2 regions of the Paraburkholderia sp. BL10I2N1 genome follow, and region 2 is predicted to be linked to the other one. Evidence: predicted binding sites of a transcription regulator. Region 2 holds the regulator's gene; the other holds the start of a gene.
The links. Region 2 encodes FNR, which switches genes on or off when oxygen is low (the NO sensors DNR and NnrR bind a similar motif). Its sites were predicted from a motif close to TTGATNNNNATCAA; they were not measured.
Positions count from the first base shown of each region.

Region 1: B0G77_RS22330 (universal stress protein) is a predicted target of FNR. The motif match lies at 3,623-3,636, and genes of this name have one in related genera.

Region 1 covers NZ_SNWA01000002.1:94,942-104,771, reverse strand. The annotation lists gene B0G77_RS22355 (hypothetical protein) at 1-172, opposite strand, end outside; partial or broken gene B0G77_RS44425 (alcohol dehydrogenase) at 388-534, opposite strand; gene B0G77_RS22345 (beta-ketoacyl-ACP reductase) at 585-1,328, opposite strand; gene B0G77_RS22340 (hypothetical protein) at 1,318-1,845, opposite strand; partial or broken gene B0G77_RS22335 (universal stress protein) at 2,058-2,897, shown strand; gene B0G77_RS22330 (universal stress protein) at 3,053-3,526, opposite strand; partial or broken gene B0G77_RS22325 (alcohol dehydrogenase) at 3,794-3,976, opposite strand; gene B0G77_RS22320 (DUF1488 domain-containing protein) at 4,089-4,364, opposite strand; gene B0G77_RS22315 (cytochrome C) at 4,755-5,060, shown strand; gene B0G77_RS22310 (DUF3564 family protein) at 5,155-5,457, shown strand; gene B0G77_RS45570 (universal stress protein) at 5,553-6,398, opposite strand; gene B0G77_RS22300 (LysR family transcriptional regulator) at 6,755-7,663, opposite strand; gene B0G77_RS22295 (hypothetical protein) at 7,728-7,973, opposite strand; gene B0G77_RS22290 (EAL domain-containing protein) at 8,352-9,830, shown strand, end outside.
Region 2 covers NZ_SNWA01000002.1:2,428,932-2,438,761, forward strand. The annotation lists gene B0G77_RS33175 (nitroreductase) at 126-1,055, opposite strand; gene fnr (fumarate/nitrate reduction transcriptional regulator Fnr) at 1,587-2,318, opposite strand; partial or broken gene B0G77_RS33185 (hypothetical protein) at 2,718-3,143, opposite strand; partial or broken gene B0G77_RS33190 (response regulator transcription factor) at 3,431-4,077, opposite strand; gene B0G77_RS33195 (universal stress protein) at 4,323-4,799, shown strand; partial or broken gene B0G77_RS33200 (universal stress protein) at 4,916-5,074, opposite strand; partial or broken gene B0G77_RS33205 (universal stress protein) at 5,071-5,577, opposite strand; gene B0G77_RS33210 (universal stress protein) at 5,711-6,550, opposite strand; gene B0G77_RS33215 (hypothetical protein) at 6,762-7,301, shown strand; partial or broken gene B0G77_RS33220 (beta-ketoacyl-ACP reductase) at 7,291-7,398, shown strand; partial or broken gene B0G77_RS33225 (phosphate acyltransferase) at 7,450-7,677, shown strand; gene B0G77_RS33230 (bifunctional aminoglycoside phosphotransferase/ATP-binding protein) at 7,698-9,359, opposite strand; gene B0G77_RS33235 (Hsp20/alpha crystallin family protein) at 9,806-9,830, shown strand, end outside.

The DNA.
Region 1 (9,830 bases), 2.3 Mb from region 2:
GCATGCCGGGCGAGATCTGTGCAAGAAGCGTGAATCGGGCAAGGGATGCATTGGCGGAGATCAGTTCGTGCATGGTCCGAACGTCGTGGCCTTCATTCGCCACGCTCGCTATCGCTTCCAGCACGTCTCCCAGATGAAGCAAAAGGGCTCGCCTCTCATACGCGTCATTCATCTGCTCATCTCCGGCGTTTGTGCCAGCCACGTGCGTTCATGAATCAGGACATCAGGCTGCACTTTTGGCGAGGCGTGCCAGTGCAAGGTCGTCGGTCGACGTGATTCCATGACGCGTTTGCGGCAAGAGGTACTCTTTGACTGTCGTATCCCGTTTCGATCCTGAGGTTGACCGGGAAGGCCACACGCGTAACCGGCACGGCGCGGCGTCTCCGGCACCTGGATTACGACCTTCAACGCATGCGTATCCGCCGCGCGACCGAACGCATCGTAAGCGCTCCCCATTTCTTCCAGATGAAAGCGATGAGTGATCAGTTGCGTCGGATCAAGCCGGCCGGAACGGACCGTCTTCAGCATCGACGGCTCGCGCGCCACCTTGCCGGGGGACGCCACATCGACGATCTCATGCCTCATTACATATGCATGCCGCCGTTGATCGCAAAATCCGCGCCGGTGATGAATCCAGCGTCATCGGAACAAAGAAACGCGATCAGCGCGGCGATCTCGTCGGGCTGGCCGAGCCTGCCGACCGGAATCTGCGGCAGGATCTTCTTTTCCATGACGTCCTTCGGAACCGATTCAACCATCGACGTCGCCAGATAGCCGGGCGAGACCGTATTGACGGTCACACCATATTTCGCCACCTCGAGCGCCAGCGACTTCGTCATGCCATGGATGCCCGCCTTCGCGGCCGAATAGTTCGTCTGGCCGAACGCGCCGCGCGAACCATTCACCGACCCGATGTTGACGACCCGCCCGAAATGCCGCTCGATCATGCCGCCGATAAACGGCTTGGTCATGTTGAACAGCGCGTCCAGATCGGTGCGCAGAACGGCGTCCCAGTCGCTCTTCGTCATCTTGACGAAGGTCGAGTCGCGCGTGATGCCCGCGTTATTGATCAGCACATCGACGGCGCCGAAATCGTCCAGCACCTGCCGCGCGCCGCGCTCGCATGACCCGAAGTCCGTCACATCGATTTCGAAAGACCGGAAGTGGCGGCCGGCCTCGCGTTCGTGCGTGAGCCACGTCGCTATGTGGTCGTTGCGTGGTGAATGCGACATCGCGACAGTCATGCCGGCATCGTGCAGCCGGCGGCTGATGGCGGCGCCGAGTCCGCCCATGCCGCCCGTGACAAAAGCAACGCGTCTAGCCGACATGCTGCTCCCCCTTCTTCGCCCGCCCGCCCTCTGCGGCTGTCTGGGTCGGTTCGGCACCCTTGTTGCCTTCCGGCATCGCGCCCGGGGTCGTGCCCGTAATCGCCTGCTCGAAACGCTCCATCCACTCCCGTATCGGTGTGCCGGCCCCACTTACGTCGGCCGCCTTCTGGCACTGCGTGGTCCAGGCCGACTGCCAGCTTTGCAGCGCCTCACGCATCTCGTCGCCGAACGCGGTCTGGTTACGCACCGCGGAGCCCAGCGCCTCCTGCCAGATGCTGGTGCTGGCCGTCAGGTAATCCTGCCACATCGACTGGCACGCAGCGTTGTATTCGTTCAGGTCTTTGGATCGGCTCGAGGCTTCCTGCAGTTTCCTGATCGCAGCGAGGTCACGATTGATCCGCTGCGTCTGGAACGCGCACGCATCGCGGCGGCCCTCCAGCCCGAAGGTGACCATCCGTAGCGCCAGGTCGAGATTCGCGCGATAGATATCGAATGAAGTGTTGAGTTCAGTCGCCATGATGAGCTCCTTTCAACGGCGAGAAAGTCGCGGGGTTCCGACAACAGCAGTTCCTGACCAGTGTAGTCCAACCTTGGCCCGGCTCATTGACTTCCATCAAGCAGCGTTCCGCCAGCGGGCGGTTGATCTGTGTCAAGCCTTGCAACTGCGGTCCTCATAGACTCCAGATGACGTCGATTCCCATCATCCTGTTCATTACCGGAGTTGCCGCAATGAGCTACAAAAGCATCGCTGTTCATCTCGACACAAGTCGGTGTGCCCATCCGCGACTCGAATTCGCCCTGCAGATCGCAAAGCGCTTCGACGCGCATCTCACAGGGATATTCGCGGTCTTCACGCCCGATCCGCGCTCGTTCTATGTCATGGCGGGCACGGCTGCGTAGTACCCCGATCACGAAAGCCAGCGGCATGAGCGCCGCGCCGCGATCGAGCGCCTGTTTCGCGCCGAAACCGCGCGCGCAAAGATCGAGGCCGACTGGATCAGCACGGACGACTTCGCCAACGTCGCGGTTCCGCGCCTCGCGCGTTGCGCCGATCTCATCGTTGCCGGCCAGGACGACCCGGACGATCCCGACGCTTATGTCGGTGAGCATTTCCCCGAAGACCTGGTGATGTCGACCGGGCGTCCTGTGCTGGCCGTGCCATATACGGGCAGCTTTACGTCGACGGGCGCGCGCGTAACAGTGGCGTGGGACGGCAGCCGCGAAGCCACGCGTGCTGTCCACGACGCGCTACCGCTCATGAAGCACGCGAAACAGACGACGATCCTCACGGTCAACGGTGCGAAAGACGAGCGGCCCGGCAGCCGGATTCCTGGCACCGATATCGCGGCGGTCGTGGCGCGCCATGGGATCAAGGTCGAAGTCAGGGACATCACCGTGGCGCCGGACGCATCGATCGGCGAGGCCCTGCTGTCGCACGTGGCCGACGACGGAAGCGACCTGCTGGTGATGGGCGCGTACGGTCACGCCCGGTGGCAGGAACGGGTGATGGGCGGCGCGACCCGCAAAGTGCTGCAGTCGATGACCGTGCCGGTGCTGATGTCGCACTAGCTCCGCCGCAGGCACGCCGCCAAAGGGAGGCTTTGCGCGGAGCAAATCCCCGTGCAATTTCTGGCGCCCGGCTTCCGGGCGTTTCTTTTGCCAGCTTTTAATCCTGAGCCACCGGCAGGCAAGGCGAGCTTGACCGTCCTCTCTCGCCCAACCCCTTACAGGCCGGAAGGAATGTACTCGGCATCCGGATCGTGCCGCACCAGCAATACAGGCACCTCAGTCATCCGCACCAATGATTCCGCAACGCTCCCCAGCAGCATCCGGCGCCAGCCGCGCCGGCCATGCGTACCGATCACGATCAGGTCGGCCTCGCATTCGTCGGCCGCACGGCTCAGCACGCTGGCGACGTCTTCGCCCCAGGCGTCGACCGCGCGGGCGACGCCTTTCACGCGAGCCTGCCTGAAGCGTTCTTCCGCTTGTTCGAGCGCCGCCGTGGCTGCCTCGCTCGCCGCTGTGGTGGGCGGCTCGTCGACGAAACCGGCACCCACGTCCACGAGTTTCGCCGCATGCTGCACGACGCAAACAGCCGTCACCGTGGCGTCCGTCACCTGCGCCAGCTTCACGGCCTCGTCGAGCGCGCGCTGCGCGGATTCACTGCCGTCGATCGCGGTGAAGATTCGTTTGTACATGACCGCCTCCTGGGCTTACGCCCGCTCCTGTTGTTAGCGCGGATTCCAGCGCCGCATAAGGGAATTCTAGTCTGCGAGACGTCGAACGCCACAGGGTTGACCAGGATCAAGGCGGGCCACCCGTTCTGCACGGAAGCCGGCGAAATAGCGGGAAGCCAGACGAAAGGGCGACCCTCCCGCGCGCACGTTATATGCTTATACGCATTGGCAGGCCAGACCTAGCGAGGCAGAGTCAGACGAAAGCAGATCCGCGCCGAACCGCCACGGCGCACGGGTTATCGCTGCCGTGGGTACGACGTGCCGCTCGCCCCACAAAAATGCGTATGGAAACGACAGAATGTCGCTCATGTGAATTCCGCCGCACACGACGATGCCGCCCTTCGCCTCCGCCTTGAGCGCAACGGGCACCAGCGCGCCCACCGGGGCGAGGAGCAGCGCGGCGTCGAGTTGCCGTCGAATACCATCGCACGCATCGTTCACCTCCTGAACGGCCTGCCTTAACGGTTTGTCCGCACGCCAGAAAGGCGCTGCGCCAGCGTCCGCGGCCACCGACCTGGAAGATTCACTGGCAGAACCTGAAAAACCCGCTATGCAGAAGCACCGGCTTGCCTTCGACTTCCTTCAACATCCGCTCAGCCGAATGTTCGATTGCGGACCGGTGTGCTTCGAACGCGCTGAGCAGATCGTCCTCACGCAGCGACGCCGCGCCGAAATGATCTTCAAGCGCCTCTGCCGTCACGGCGCATTGAACCCGCTTGCCGTCCACCACAGCCGTAAAGGCAACCACCAGATCCCTCGCGCAATACTCTGGCATTTCCGGCGGAAAATGAATATGCATGACACTCGCCTCGCGCTATGCGTGGCCCTGTGACGCGGCAGCGGTTCGGCCCGGACACCGGCACGCTGCATGGCGAGGCCGCCGTCGCCACGCGCGACGTGCGCCTTCATACAGCATAGCCCGCCTGTGCTGCACTGCAAGACGTGGTACCGGGGCACGCTTGACCGGGATCAATCGCTCCTCGGCGCCAGATGATCTTGTGCCTGTCATGGGGTGCGCAGAGGGTCAGTTTCGGCCCGCAAGCGGCGCCCGCGCTGGCAGTAGGTGCATCCAGGTCGATCGCGTTGACATGGATCAACGACGCAATACACGCCGCCCGTACACTGAACGAAAACCTGTCCGGGAGTGTGTTTCGTGAGGGTCCTTCAAAGCACGTACGTCGCTTTCAGCATCGTCGGGTTGCTCGTCACCGCGAGCAACCCGGCGCCTGCTCAAACTGAACCAGCGGCGCTGATCGACAGTCATCGCTGCATGTTCTGCCACACGACCGACTCCCCGTTCCTCGCCCCGTCGTTCCAGCAGATCGCCGAGCGCTATCGCAAGGTGCCCAATGCGCGCCTCATGCTCGAAAACAAGCTGAGGCTCGGCGGCAAGGCGCATTGGGGCGACACGGCGATGCCGCTTCCCGCCGACCGCGGCGGCCCGATTACGCCTGAAGACACCCATACGCTGATCGTGTGGGTTCTGAGTCAGTGACATCACGGCCGCAGCCTGCCTGCGGGCACGGCAACTGGAGCAAGACCATGCGCATTACCGTTCATCTCGCGCGTACGCCATCCTCTGGGTGGATGTGGAGGCACATAAATGGTCCCGCGAGGGTCATGTCGGACTCGATCTGCCCGAATGGGGCGCGTGGATCGTGGACCACGGCAACACGTTCATCTGCGCGCCACACGACACGCGCCCCCTGTGCATACTCGACGGACTGGACATGAGCGGCCAGCATGGCCCATTCGAAGGTGAAACGGGGACGGCTGACTGGTGCGGCAACCAGGGGCCCGTGCACGAACAGGGACACTGGCACGTGCAATGCGTCGATCCGGACGCTGCCGTAGCGGAACACGGCGTGTTCGCGGACGACGACGTCGCATAACCGGCCCTGCCTGCAAAAAGGACGGCGTTTGACGCCAGGACTCAACGAGGTGTCTGCGCGTCAATGTCAACACGGTCCGGGGACTCTGTTTTGTCTCAAAGTGCCGGCTGCACTTCACGCACCAGCAGGACGGGGCACGTCGAGAACCTGACGAAACGCTCAGCGACGCTGCCAATCACCATGCGCCGCACGCCCCGCCTGCCATGCGTGCCGAGCACGACGAGATCGGCGCCGACACGTTGCGCCTCGCGCCGCAGGCAACTGGCGACGTCCTCGGAAAGACCGTCGGTCTCCACAACCTGCGCCGTACCCGCCACGCCCTGCCCGGCCATCAGCTTGCGAGCCTCCTCGAGCACCCGCTCGCCGTCGATCCGCAACGCCCTCGTCAAGGCAAGCGGGTCAAACTCGCCCGCATAGGCGAACGTCGTGGAGCTGTCCACGACGTAGACCGCCGTAACCTTGCCGTGCGCGAGCTGCGCCATGCGAATGGCTTCGCCCAGGGCGCGTTTCGAAGATTCGCTGCAGTCCAGTGCAACCAGGATATGTTCGTACATGTTGGTCTCCCCACGTTGGGTCAGACTAGCCAGCCGATCCGAAGATGCATCGCGGGACACGGGTCTGGCGGGCCTGTTCAGTGTGTCTGCCAGTCCGCCATCCGCGGACGGCTGTTCGAGCCATCGCACCGCTGCATCGAAGGCCGCGCGCAGCGCGACGCGCGGGTCCTCATCTGTGCAATGCTCGACCGGAATCAGATCATTCCCGCGCGTAATCAGGTCGAGCCTTGCATCGTAAAGACGGTTTCCCGAGCGGAAGCCACACGCTTCGATCGCGAGATGACAGCCCGAGATGAGCTTTCCGAAGCGCTCGAGGCGTACGAACTGCGCGCCGGCTTCGGCTTCGAGCTGGTTGGACCCGGCGAACCCGAGGTAGACAATCTGCATGCCGACGCCCATCGGTCACCTCGAACAAGTGTGCTGCTGCAAATCTCCCGACCGGCGTTGCCCGCGCGACGTAAAGGCCTGTGACGCCACACACCCTATGAATCGCCGGAAGCACCGACAGGCCCTGGCTGCGTTCGTTGGCTGCGATCGTTCGTCTGGGCGGTGGGCGCAATTGCGCTGCGCGCACGACGAAGGTGAAGCGCCTTCCCCGAAGAAAGCTTGCCGACGACGACGTCTCGCCAACCCGGGCCCGTAGCGTCATGATCGGTGCTTTCGCGCGCAACGACTTGACCTGCATCAAAGGCGGTTCGACTCGTGCCAACGCCGTGCGCAGGCTGGGAGATCGCGCCTGTCGCTCAGAGGCTCAGATCGGGATTGCGATGCGCCAGTTCGGTCACCCAATCGGTGAACGCGCGTACGCGCGAGCTCAGATGGCGGCGGTGCGGATAAACAATCGACAACGGAGTGGGCGGGGCGTGATAAGTCGTCAGGATTTCCGTCAATTCGCCGCGCGCGATCAGGTCGGCCACCATGAACCGCGACGGCTGGATGATGCCAAACCCATGCACGCCCGCTGAGATATAGACCGTCCCGTCGTTCACGGCGAGCGCGCCATCCAGCGATATCCTCACGATCTCGCCATTCACGTCGAATTCGAACGGAAACGTCTTGCCTGAGCGTGCGGACACGTAGTTGATCGCACGATGCTGCTTGAGGTCTTCGAGCGTGGCTGGCGTGCCGTGCTCTTCCAGATAGGCAGGCGACGCGCACGTGGTGATCCGCGCGCTGCCGATGCGACGCGCGACGAGGCTCGACTCTTCGAGCGCGCCCATCCGGATCACGCAGTCGACCCCGTCCTGAATCAGGTCGATGTTCCGGTCGGCCAGCCCCAGCCGCACGTCGATATGCGGATAGGTGCGGTAGAACTCGTCCAGCGCGGGCAGCAGCAGCGTTCTCGCGAGCGTGCCCGAGGTATCGACGCGAACCGTCCCGGTCGGGTTCTGCCGCTTGTTCGACAGCGACGACTCTGCATCCGCGAGTTCCGCGAGGACCCGGATGCAGCGTTCATAGTAAAGCGCGCCGTCTTCGGTGACGCTGACCTGCCGCGTAGTCCGGTTCAACAGGCGGACGCCCAGTTGTTGCTCAAGGCCCTGAATCAGCGTGCTCACCGATCCGCGAGGCAGGTCGAGCAGTTCCGCGGCTTTCGAAAAGCTGTTCGTCTCGACTACGCGTGTGAAAACTTCAATCGCCTGCAGGCGGTCCATACAGGTGTTCTCCCCAGGTGTTCCCCGTTAGTCATGTCTGAAGCTGAAGCGTGCGGACGTGACGCTATAACAGGTTGTAGCGACTGCGCAAATCGTTGATGACCTTCGAAGCGGCCGGCATGACGATCTCCCTGACGTTCGCACTCTTGCTGTCGCCATGCAGATAGTCGATGTCCCAGTTGCAGCCCCCTTCGTCTTCGATATGTTCCTGGATGGCGGTAGGACTCCAGCCGGTCGTATCCGGATTGTCCGCGAGTGCCCGTGAAACGATCTGCATCAACTCCTGCTCAGTTCTGAGTTCACGCGTCATGTCGACCTCCGTCGCAATGTGCGCAGGACCGCCGCGCCTTCGGGCGGGGCGCCGGTCGGGCGAGCCCCAGCAATTCCACGGGTTCACGGACCGAGCGGCGCAGTCATCCGGGCCCATCCCATCTTACGCCTGGTTTTTTTGCGGCCACGCCGGCGACGCGACGGCCGCTTTCAGCGCGTTGATCAGATCCAGCAGCCCATATCGCCGGGCCGCAGCGAATGCACCACACACAATATGCGCCCGGTCCAGGCCAATGGACTCGGGTCGATGTTCGCACAGCCCCGCGCCCCGGCGGGGCCGCCCCTTCAAGTTCCCGTGAGAACTGCCGATATAGCACGGTGACACTAAACTCATCCGGGAACGCACAAGGGTTGGCTGATGGGGAACTCATTGCGGTCATCCAGCAGGTCGGGCGAACTGTCCATTGACGGTTCGATCCGTGAGGCGCAGGGCGCCAGCAACGGTCGCCCATGGGCGTGGTATCGGGCCGGCGAGCAGCTCGATCTTGCCAGCACGAGTGACACGCCGCTCGACTGGCCCGACACTCTCGCGGAAGACGCACTCGCTGCGATGTGCGCCTCGCGTGGCTGGTGCGCATGGCCGACCGGCCGGGGCGAAACGGTGCTCGGCTGGCTGCTCGCGCCGGCCGGATACGCAGGTGACGAAACCCTGGCGGAACTCGCCCGCGTCATCGGCGAGCGAGTTCAGGCCCACGCGCTCGCCCGCGCGCAGAACGTGCAGCGCGTGCTGTACGACATCGCCTACCTCGCCAGTTCGATCCGGGAGCGGGCGGCCTTTCTGCATGCCATTCACGAACGTCTCGGCACGCTGATCGACGCCGAAAACTTCTATCTGGCGCTTTTCGATCGCGCGAAAGGAGTCGTCAACTTCCCCTATTACGTCGACGTGATCGACACGGAATCCGTGGACACCGATCACGCCCACCTGGTCGATCCCGCCAGGTTATCGCTCACCGGTTACGTGCTGACGACCGGTCAGCCGCTCCTGATCGATGCTGCAGGCATTGCACAAGCCGAAGAAAACGGGGTCTTTTTCTGCGTCGGCCCTCGCCCCGAGTTCTGGATGGGAGCGCCGCTGAAAAACGCGTCGGACGAAGTATTCGGCATGGTGACGATGCAGGTCTACGACGTCTCGCGAATTTACAGCGCCGAAGATCGGGCGCTCTTTCTGGTCGTGGCGCGCCACGTGGCGATGGCGCTCGACCGGATCCTGCATCGCGTCGATCTGGAAAAGCAGGTCGCGCTGCGCACGGCCGAGCTGTCGCAGCTCAACGACACCCTGCGCGAAGAGATCGCCGAGCGCAAACGCGCCGAGCATCTGCAGGCGACGCTCTTCAAGATCGCAGAACTGTCGAGCCAGCCAGTGGAAATCGGTGAATTTTTCCGCAGCCTGCACAAGATTGTCGCCGGTTTGCTGTATGCGCTTAACTTCTACGTCGCGTTCTTCGATCCGTTCACTGAAGAAGTTTCGTTTCCCTATTACATCGACGAATTGATCAGACACATACCGTCGGCGCGGCGCGGCAAGCGGGGCCTGACCGAATACGTGATCCGCCGGCGCGCTCCGTGCCTTTTCACGACGGACGATGCGCTCCGGCTCGTCGCCCGCGGGGAAATCGATCTGGAAAGCGAGAACATCCGCATGCGTTCGTGGCTGGGCGTGCCGCTCTTCGACGCCGACGTCATACGCGGCGTGCTGGTCGTGCAAAGCTATCAGGAGCACATCCGCTACGACGCGCGCGATCAGGACCTGCTGACCTTCGTCTCCCGGCATATCGACACCGCACTCGCGCGCCGCCGCGCAGCGGACGCGCAGCACGCGGCCAATCTCGAGCTC
Region 2 (9,830 bases):
GCAGACGATGAAAAAAGCCGACGGCAAGCCCGTACGTCTGCATGGCGGTTTTTCAGCTTTTGCGTGGGAGATTGCGCCTGGGCGGGAGGCGTCGGATCAGGATAAACATCCAGCAGGTCACATCGTTACGACATCACGGTCGCCAACGGGCGGCGTGGCGAATGTTCCACCGGCGTTCCTCGACCGATACGCAGAAGCAGTTGTGGCATCGTGTCGAGACCGGGTGTTGCGAGTAGCCTGTCGCGCAAGGTATCGACTTCGATCGGTTGATTGAGATATGAGGCGCTCAATCCCTCAATAACTGCTGTCAGCAGCACACGCTCCAGTGCCTGGCCGACTGCCAGCCACGCGGGCGCGTCATCGACGCCCGTTGCAAGGCACAGAAAGAGCGGCGAACCCGTAACCAGCGACCGGTGCGTCGCCGCCATTCCGTCACCCAGGTCGAACGTGCGAATCGCCAGCGCGACCAACGGCGCCGCGACGTCCTGAAGCACGTGAAGGCCGGCCGACAGCGCCGGCATACCATCCTCGCGGCGGCTTGAGTGAATCCAGCTCGCCAGTTCACGTCGAAAGCGTGGGTCGTGGAACTGCACGAGGTCTGCTTCGGCGATGAGCTCGGCGATACGCTCGCGCTCGCCCACCGCATCGATGCAGATGACGTCGGCACCCTCGGCCATGCCAGCTTCGCGCAGCCTTTGCTGGACGTCGGGCGACACGGGTTCACTGGAGAATGCCGCACGGTTGGTGACGCGCCTGGCAATCGCCTCGAATAGCGGCGCCAGCGTGGCGTCACAATGTCCGTCGGGCACGATCTTCAGATGCGCGAGGACATCCGGATCGGCGGACGACGGGAACAAAGTGATGGCATAGGCAAGCCCCAGGTGACTCAATGCGGCGCGCAGATTGAAAAGCGCTGCGCCGCAGCTGATGATCAGTTCGCGGTCGAACGGATCAACGACAGACAGGGCGCGCAGGCGGTCGGCACACAGCGTGATAGCGTCGCCGTCGACGATGAAATGCCAAGGTTGCGTATTGTGGCTGGACGGCGCGAGCACGGCGTACCGCAACGCAAAGCGCAGCTTCTCTTCAAGGCTGGCGTGTGGATCGAGTTGCTGTTCCGATACGGATCATGCTGCCATGTAGGGCGTTGTTTTCATTCAAGCCTCCCGCGTGACGGACTACCCTGTGACAGATCGCTCTTGAGAGCCAGGCCGATCAGTTTCAGGTAACCGGTTTATCCTGTCAGATTGAGGCACGACACACCTGACCCAGGTCAAGGCACGGCGTCCGTCTCGCGCTGAAATCGGCGCCTGCGACTGCACGCGACCGCACTCATTGTCGCGCCGGTGGTGAGGGATCCAGTTCTGTGCAGGTCAACCGGCGACGTAAGACGAGCGATGCGTGCGATGGTATTCGATGGCAGCCCGGCGCTGCCAGGCGAGATGGAATTATCCGATCCGGCGCCGTCCAGGGGAACGTTGCTGAGGTGACGCAAAAACGGGCGGCCGTCCCGTCGTCCGGATAGCGCATCTGAACGCTCCGCATCTTGCCACCTCATGTCGCCGTTTGTGACAGGGCGCATCCGGTCAGACACGCTCCAGTCCGTCAGGGTTGAGGATGCGAATCTGTTTGCCGCGCGCATCGACCAGCCCCTCACGCTGGAATTTCGAGAACATGCGGCTGACGGTTTCGAGTTTCATGCCGAGGTAGCTGCCGATTTCCTCGCGCGTCATCCGCAGGTTGAACTCCGCCGACGAGTAGCCGCGAGCCCTGAGCCGGGTCGAAAGATTGAGCAGGAAGGCCGCGACACGCTGCTCGGCCGACATCGTGCCCAGCAGCAGCATCAGGACGGATTCCCGGACGATCTCGCTGCTCATCATCCGGTGCACGTGCTGCTGGATTCCCTTGACCTCCCGGCACAACGATTCGAGCAGGTGAAACGGGATGATGCAGACGTTGCTGTCTTCGATGGCAATCGCATCGAAGCTGTGATGGCCTGTGCTCACGCCATCCAGACCGAGTGCGTCGCCCGCGAGATGAAAGCCGGTCACCTGCTCGCGTCCGTCGCGATGCATGACGACGGTCTTGAACGACCCTGCACGCACCGCATACATGCTCTGGAAAGCATCGCCCGTGCGATAGAGCGCCTCTCCCTGCCTGACCATGCGCGTCGAGCAGATGATCGCGTCGAGGCGCTGAAGGTCAAGGGGCGAGAGGCCCTGCGGCAGGCAGACGGCGCGCATGGCGCAACTGGAGCAGCGCGAGGTCGGCCGATTTACCGCAGTTGCAGAGGACGTTCCATTGAGGGCGCGCGGCATGGGCGGCGCGATCCGGACAACTGGCGCGGCGACGGGGTATTGGGCAACGTCAGACATGATGTGCTCCTCTTTCCTGAGTGGCGCATGCGAGCCCGCTTGCGCGCAAATTTCTTGATCGTGTCGCGGGCCAGCAGGAACTCGCTGGTCTTGTCGAAGATGTCGTGCGCTCTGATCGCCATGCAGGCTTCGCGAAATCATCCGGTGCCGGATGGCGAGCGAGTCTTCGACCAGAAAGACCTTCTGCGTTGCATCGGTTGTGTCGCAAGTCATGCGTTTCAGTATGGTCGGTGTTGTCTCAAAATTAAATCGTCCGTGTATGAAGTTCAGGTAGGCGTCGCGGAAGACGTGTAGGGAAAATCCTACGCGACGACGAGCCCGACCCTCTGAAACCACGGATAGTTATGCCGCGCGACGGATTAATTCGGCGCTCAATCCATATTCCCTGGCAATCGACAGCAGTCTGTCGTGCCATTCACAGACGCCGAACAAGTCATCGACGTTTTGCAGGCAGCTCAACAGAGTCACGGTAGATTCGTCGTAGACGTTGATCCTCGTCCGCAACAGCGCCTTGCGCAGCGCGGTAATTCCGGCGTCCATATCAGCGGGGTGACCGAGTGCCGGCCCGATCAGGTACCGGACCGGCACCCCCTCCATCGAAGAGGTGTAGTCGGCAGGACGGGTAAAGCTGCCAGTCGGACACCCACCGCACGATCACCGATATGCTGCGCCGCCCTTCGGGAGCAACGCAGCGCGCCGCTGATCAAAAAGGTGTTCGACTACGTGGTCGAAGATTTCCTGCCTGGTGAGAAAATGAACAGGGCGCATGAGGTGTCTCCCGCGTTGTCTACCGGCCATTGACATCGAATCTGGCTGGCTGTCGATTTCAGTATTGTCGACGCGCAGGTCATGCGAAATTAGCGTTCACGGAGAATCGCGTAGGATCTGCTGATGTGAAGTAGGGAATTTCTGACGTGCGGCAGGGCGCTTTTACAAACGAAGGCTGACCTGCATGCAGCATGAAGCGTAAGAACCTTGCCATGACCTCTGTCGAATCAGGCGGGTGTGTGCCACTTCTCCGTGTCGCAGAAAACGGAAGCAGAACGGCGCCCCGGTCAGATCTCGTCCTCGTCACCAAAAAGCTGTGTCGCAGCGCGTAGCGCACAAGCGCGGCTTCGTGCGGCATCTGCATCTTTTCAAGGATGCGCGTCTTGTAGGTGCTGACCGTCTTCGCGCTGACACACGGCTCCTGGGCGATTTCGGAGATCGTCTGGCCAGCCGCAATGCGTCGGAAATCGTCGAATTCGCGGTCTGACAGACGCTGATGCGGCAACGTATCGACCGGTTCGTTCAGACTCTGCGCGAACTGCTCCGCCATCGCAAGGCTGACGTAAATGCCACCGCTCACGACCTTGGTGACCGCCGAGACCAGTTCGGCGCTGGCGCTTTCCTTCGTCAGATAGCCGGATGCGCCGGCCTTGAACGCGCGTACCGCATATTGCTGTTCCGCATGCATGGTCAGCACGAGGATGCGCAAGGCAGGCTTTTCGTCCTTGATCTGCTTGATGAGCTCGACGCCGTTGCGGCCGGGCATCGACAGATCGAGTACCAGCACGTGGGCTTCCATATCGCGAATCAGTGCGATCGTGCTCGTTCCATCGTTCGCCTCACCGATCACTTCGAAGCCGCTTGCATTCTGCAGGATATGCCGCAGGCCATCGCGCACCAGCGTGTGGTCGTCGGCTATCAGCACCTTTGTCATGGTTGAGCCCCTTCGCCCGTTGCGCGACCCCAATTGTGGCATGGTCGTTCCAATTCTGCCCCCTTCAGGCGTCTGCTGCCGGTACGGGATGCATCTGGCGTGCGCCCGCGACATCCAATGACAACCAGAGCAGCGGTTGATTCTTGTCAAACGTCACGTCGATGCTGCACGGCAGACTGAGTGCTCGGGCAGGGCCGCGACGGCCTCGCCATCATGGGAAAAGGGCGCGAGTCCAGGAGGCGTTCATGTACAAGCGAATCTTCGCCGCAATCGACGGCAGTCCGGCTGCGCAGCTTGCGCTCGAGGAAGCGGTGAAGCTGGCGCAGGCGGCAGATGCCACGGTGACGGCTATTTGCGTCGTGCCGCACGCAACTCAACTTACAGATCTCGGCCCCGCTTTTGTCGACGTACTGCCGACCGGCACCGTGGCAACCGACGCAGCAACGGCGGCGCTCCAGGACGCAGACGAATGCTTCCGGCAAGCTCACGTACGCGGCGTCGCCCGTGTGATCGATTCCTGGGGCGAAGACATCGCCGGCGTTCTCAGCCGCGCGGCCGACGAATGCGAGGCCGATCTCGTCGTGATGGGCACCCACGGACGCCGCGGCTGGCGGCGGACGCTTATGGGTAGTGTTGCCGAGTCTTTCGTCCGGACGACTGATCTGCCCGTATTGCTCGTCCGGCACGATCCGGACGTCGAGCCGATCCCTTCAGGTCTGTAAGACTGCGAGCGGAACTCAATGTGGCGCGTCTTTAAAAGACGCGTCAGCTAAATCAAAGAGAGATGCCCGTCTTTTGCGCTCATCGATGATCGCGAGGCGCAGGCTCTCGCACCTGGTTCCTTGGTGAAGACCGGCCTGACCAGGTCCTGGCGGCAAAAGGCATAGCGGCGGATCAGGTGCGCGTCGTCCTTACGTGCCAGATCGAGCGCGAATTCGACGCGTGCGTCGCTGTGACTGCTGTCGTCGAGATGAACGAGGAGCGTCCGGTAGTTCATGACAGCTCCTTCGCCGCGACGGCAGCCGCGTCGCTGTCGGCATCTGCCGTGGGCGTGCAATGCGCCGGTACCAAAAGGACAGGGCAGTGCGCAATGCGCAGAAAGCGCTCCGCGACGCTGCCGAGCACAAACCGCTGAACACCGCGGCGACCGTGCGTGGCTATCACGACGAGATCGGTGTGCAGGTCGGAGGCGGCCCGCAGAATGTGCCGCGCGATGTCGCCGCCGACTTGTTCGACCTCGATGATCCGCGGCGTCCCAGTCACGCCTTCGCGTTTCATCCGGGCAAGTGCTTCTTTCGTCACATGCGTGCCTTACTGAAACAGGGCGTCGCGTGCATACGACGGGTCGTAGCCCGGCACGTCGTAGGTCATCAATGGGACATCGACGACGTAAAGCGGCTATACCGCCGCGCCCGTCTCCCGGGCCAGCTTCAGGGCAGCAGAGAAAGCCAGGACGGATGGTTCGCTGCCATCGATGGGAGCCAGAATGTTTCTGTACATGGCGTGCCTCGCCGGGATGAGCTGTATGTGAATCCATCATGGGTAGCGAACGGCCGTCCTGTGCTGATCTGGTTCAAGCGGTTCGACGAACCAGCGTCCAGAACGGGCAGCGTTCGCGTTCGCTTGAGGCGTGTCAGTGCGACATCAGCGTGGGCACCGTCATCGACTTCAGCACCGAGCGGGTCGCGCCGCCCATCACCAGTTCCTGCCAGCGGGCGTGACCGTACGCGCCCATCACCAGCAGGTCGCTTCCGTGGTCGGCCGCGTGCGACAGCAGGGCCTCGCCGATCGATGCGCCCGGCGACACGGTGATGTCCCTGACTTCGACGTTGACCCCGTGGCGCGCTACGACCGCCGCGATATCGGCGCCGGGAATCCGGCTGCCGGGCGGCTCGTCTTTTGCCCCGTTGATGGTGACGATCGTCGTCAGTTTTGCGTGCTGCATGAAGGGCAGCGCGTCGTGAACCGCACGCGTGGCTTCGCGGCTGCCGTCCCACGCGACGGTCACGCGTGCCCCCGTCGACGCGAAGCTGCCTGCGTAAGGAACGAACAGCACCGGACGCCCGGCCGACATGACAAGGTCTTCCGGGAAATGCTCGCCGACATAAGCCTCGGGATCATTCGGATCGTCCTGACCGGCAACGATCAGGTCGGTGCAGCGGGCGATGCGCGGAACAGCGATGTTCGCGTACTCGTCCGTGGTGATCCAGTCGGCGGCGATCCTGGCGCGCGTGGCTTCGGCGCGAAACAGGCGCTCGATTGCCGCACGCCGCTCATGCCGCTGGGCTTCGTGGTCGGGGTAGTACGCAGCCGTGCCCGCCATGACATAGAACGAGCGCGGATCGGGCGTGAACACCGAAAACACGCCCGTGAGATGGGCGTCGAAGTGTTTGGCGATCTGCAGGGCGAGTTCGAGTCGCGGGTGGGCACGTTCGCTCGTGTCGAGATGAACAGCGATGCTTTTGTAGCTCATTGCGGCAACTCCGGTAATGAACAGGATGACGGGTATCGACGTCATCTGGAGTCTATGAGTGCGGTAGTTGCGAGCCTTGACACAGATCAACCGCCCGCTGGCGGAACGCTGCTTGATGGAGGTCAATGAGCAGGGCTAAGGTTGGACTACACTGGTCAGGAACTGCTGCTGCGGGAATTCCACGACTTTTCGCCGTCGAAAGGAGCTCATCATGGCGACTGAACTCAACGCTTCATTCGATCTCTATCGCGCGAATCTCGACCTGGCGCTACGGATGGTCACCTTCGGGCTGGAGGGCCGCCGCGATGGGTGCGCGTTCCAGACGCAGCGGATCAATCGTGACCTCGCTGCGATCAGGAAACTGCAGGAAGCCTCGAGCCGATCCAAAGACCTGAACGAATACAACGCTGCCTGCCAGTCGATGTTGCAGGATTACCTGACGGCCAGCACCAGCATCTGGCAGGAGGCGCTGGGCTCCGCGGTGCGTAACCAGACCGCGTTCGGCGACGACATGCGCGAGGCGCTGCAAGGCTGGCAGTCGGCCTGGACCACGCAGTGCAAGAAGGCGGCCGATGCAAGTGGGGCCGGCACGCCGATACAGGAGTGGATGCAGCGTTTCGAGCAGGCGATTGCGGGTGCGATTCCGGGCACTATCCCTGGCACGATTCCGGGCGGCGACAAGCGTGCCGAACCGGCCCAGGCAGCCGCAGAGGGCGGGCGTGCGAAGAAGGGGGAGCCGCATGTCGGCTAGACGCGTTGCTTTTGTCACGGGCGGCATGGGAGGACTCGGCGCCGCCATCAGCCGCTGGCTACACGATGCCGGCATGACCGTCGCGATGTCGCATTCGAACGCGGCGGCCTCGGCGCACGCGGCGCATCAGAAAAGCATTGTCCGGGGCATAGCGGGGCGCGCCAGTGTGCTGGTCGTACCCGATCTCGAAGTGGGCAAAATGCTGGTCAGGTAGCTTGCGTTTCTGGGCGTTGCACCGAGCGCGGGCATCGTGCTGGGCGCACGCGTTCCGGTCGTCCTCACGAGCCGAGCGGACAGCGTACCGTCTTGCGTCGCGTCATGCGCGCTGGCTGCGATTCTGGCGGGCTCCACGGGGCGTTCGCCGCTGCACGTATGACTGGCGTGCGGCGCCAGGCCTCAAACGATGGCCGCTTCTTCCTTCGAGGCAACCCTATCCGCGCCCAGTTGTTCCAGCAACGGCTGCCAGTACTGAAGGTGACCGAATGAGTTGCGTGCCACATCCGTATCGAAGCTGATTGTCATCAGGCATTCCTCGGGGGACAGTGGCTCCTCGTTGGCCAGTTGCCGGACCAACACCAGCGTGCCGGCGTCTGAGGTTTGGAAGGGGCCAGACGCTCGCCCCCTCACACGTTCGACCAGTGTCCGCGGGCGCGCGTGAAAATTCAGAATGAAGACGGGCATCGACAGCATGTTCGCAAGCTCGATAAACCGCCGGCGGTCGAGTTCCTTGAGGAACGTGGCATCGACCAGCATCGGATAGCCCGCGACTAACGCGTCGCGTGTGATGGCGAGCAACGCGGTGTAGTGAGTATGAATCGCGTGCGAAGTGTACGCAGCGGCGGGTAGCGCTCGAAACACGGGTCGCGAAAGCGGCCGTTCGCGTTTGCGCTCTACGTCGCTGGACAAACGAATCGCGCCGATCAGCGGCGCGAGCGCTGCACTGGCTGCGGATTTCCCTGACCCTGAATAGCCGTGGCAGAGCAGCAGACACGGTGGATCGGCCCGCACGGTGCGGCGGGCAAATGCCACATAGGCGCGCGCCGATGCATAACCATCAGCAGTCCGTGCGACGGGCGCCTTCAATATCGCGACAAGCGCTCGCACGAGCGCCCGGTAAACCATGTAGAAGCGCATCACCGAAAGCGCCCCAAAGTCACCTGTGAGCTGAAGCCAGTCGTTCAGCAAATGTGCCGCAAGATCGTCGTGACCGCGAACCTTGAGGTCCATCAGCGGGAATGCGAGGTCACTGGCCACGTCGATCCAGCGCAACGCATCGCTGAATTCAATGCAGTCGAACATCGCGATGTCGCCGCCCTTTCGCATGATGTTGTCGAGATGCAGATCGCCGTGACACTCGCGCACGAATCCCATGCGGCGGCGCGCATCGAAGTGCGGGGCGAGTCGCGTTGCCTCCTGCTGGCACCACAGATGCACCTCGACAGGGACGAGCGCAGGCGCTTCACGTTCAAGTGCGTTTAGCACGCCTGTCATCTGCTCACGCACGAGGGCGGATGATCCAAACGCTGTGCGTGGCGCGTTGCGCTGCTGTGCGCCTGAAGCATGACCATGAAATGCAGCCAGCTCGCATGCGAAACGGGCGACGTGCGGGACACCCAGTTCGCCGCATTCAAGCAGTTGCGAAAACACGTCCGCCTCGGCGAAACGCCTCATCTTTACTGCATGTCCAGCAGCCTTTCCGGGGCCCCCCACCCTGAAGCTCCTGCCTGTCGAGACTATCGGCACGACCTCGAGATACAGCCCGCGCGCGAGACGCCGGTTGAGCCTGACCTCTTCGTTGCAGTACCGCAGCCGCGCGGCTGGTCGCGTGAGATCAACGAAACCCGGATTGACTGGCTTTTTGACCTTATAGGCGAAGCGTCCAGCGAGATAGATCACGGAAATGTGCGTTTCGATCCTGCGAATCCGACCTGCGGGATGACGATACGAGCCTGCACGCTGCATCGCGTTGTCGACGCGGCGCCAGTCGCGTTGCGCTGCATGTTCTCGCTGCGCAACGTGAAGAGGCCGGCGGGGGGACAGTGGAGGTTTGGTGCGCATGGACGGCTCCGCGATTTTTCAGGGTGCAGGTCCAGCATAGGCGTCGTAAGCGCCGCAGTATTTGACCAGGGTCAGCTTCAACGCATCGCGTGAGGAGCGCGTAACAGTTGATGCATGTCAAGGACCACGCCACGCTCCGATTTAAAGTGGTTTCGTAGAGAGGGACGAGTCCCATCGCTGGAGGCGCAACCATGAACGCCCGGGTGTATCCCCGCCCGGCAGACAGTTCGCTCACGGAGCGGCCGATACCGGAACTCGCCACATTGACAGGCGCGATCGTCGAAACGACCCGCCCCGCTACGGGTCGAAACCGGTGCTCGCCGCGAAGTGAACTGAATTTTCGTCATCGACGAATGGAGCACGGTCGAGTCCGCCCGATGTGGCACCAGACCGTTCGATCTAGCACATATCCATGGTGAACATGGATAGTTCAAGGAGCACATGTCATGAGCAACGTAACCCGTTATGACC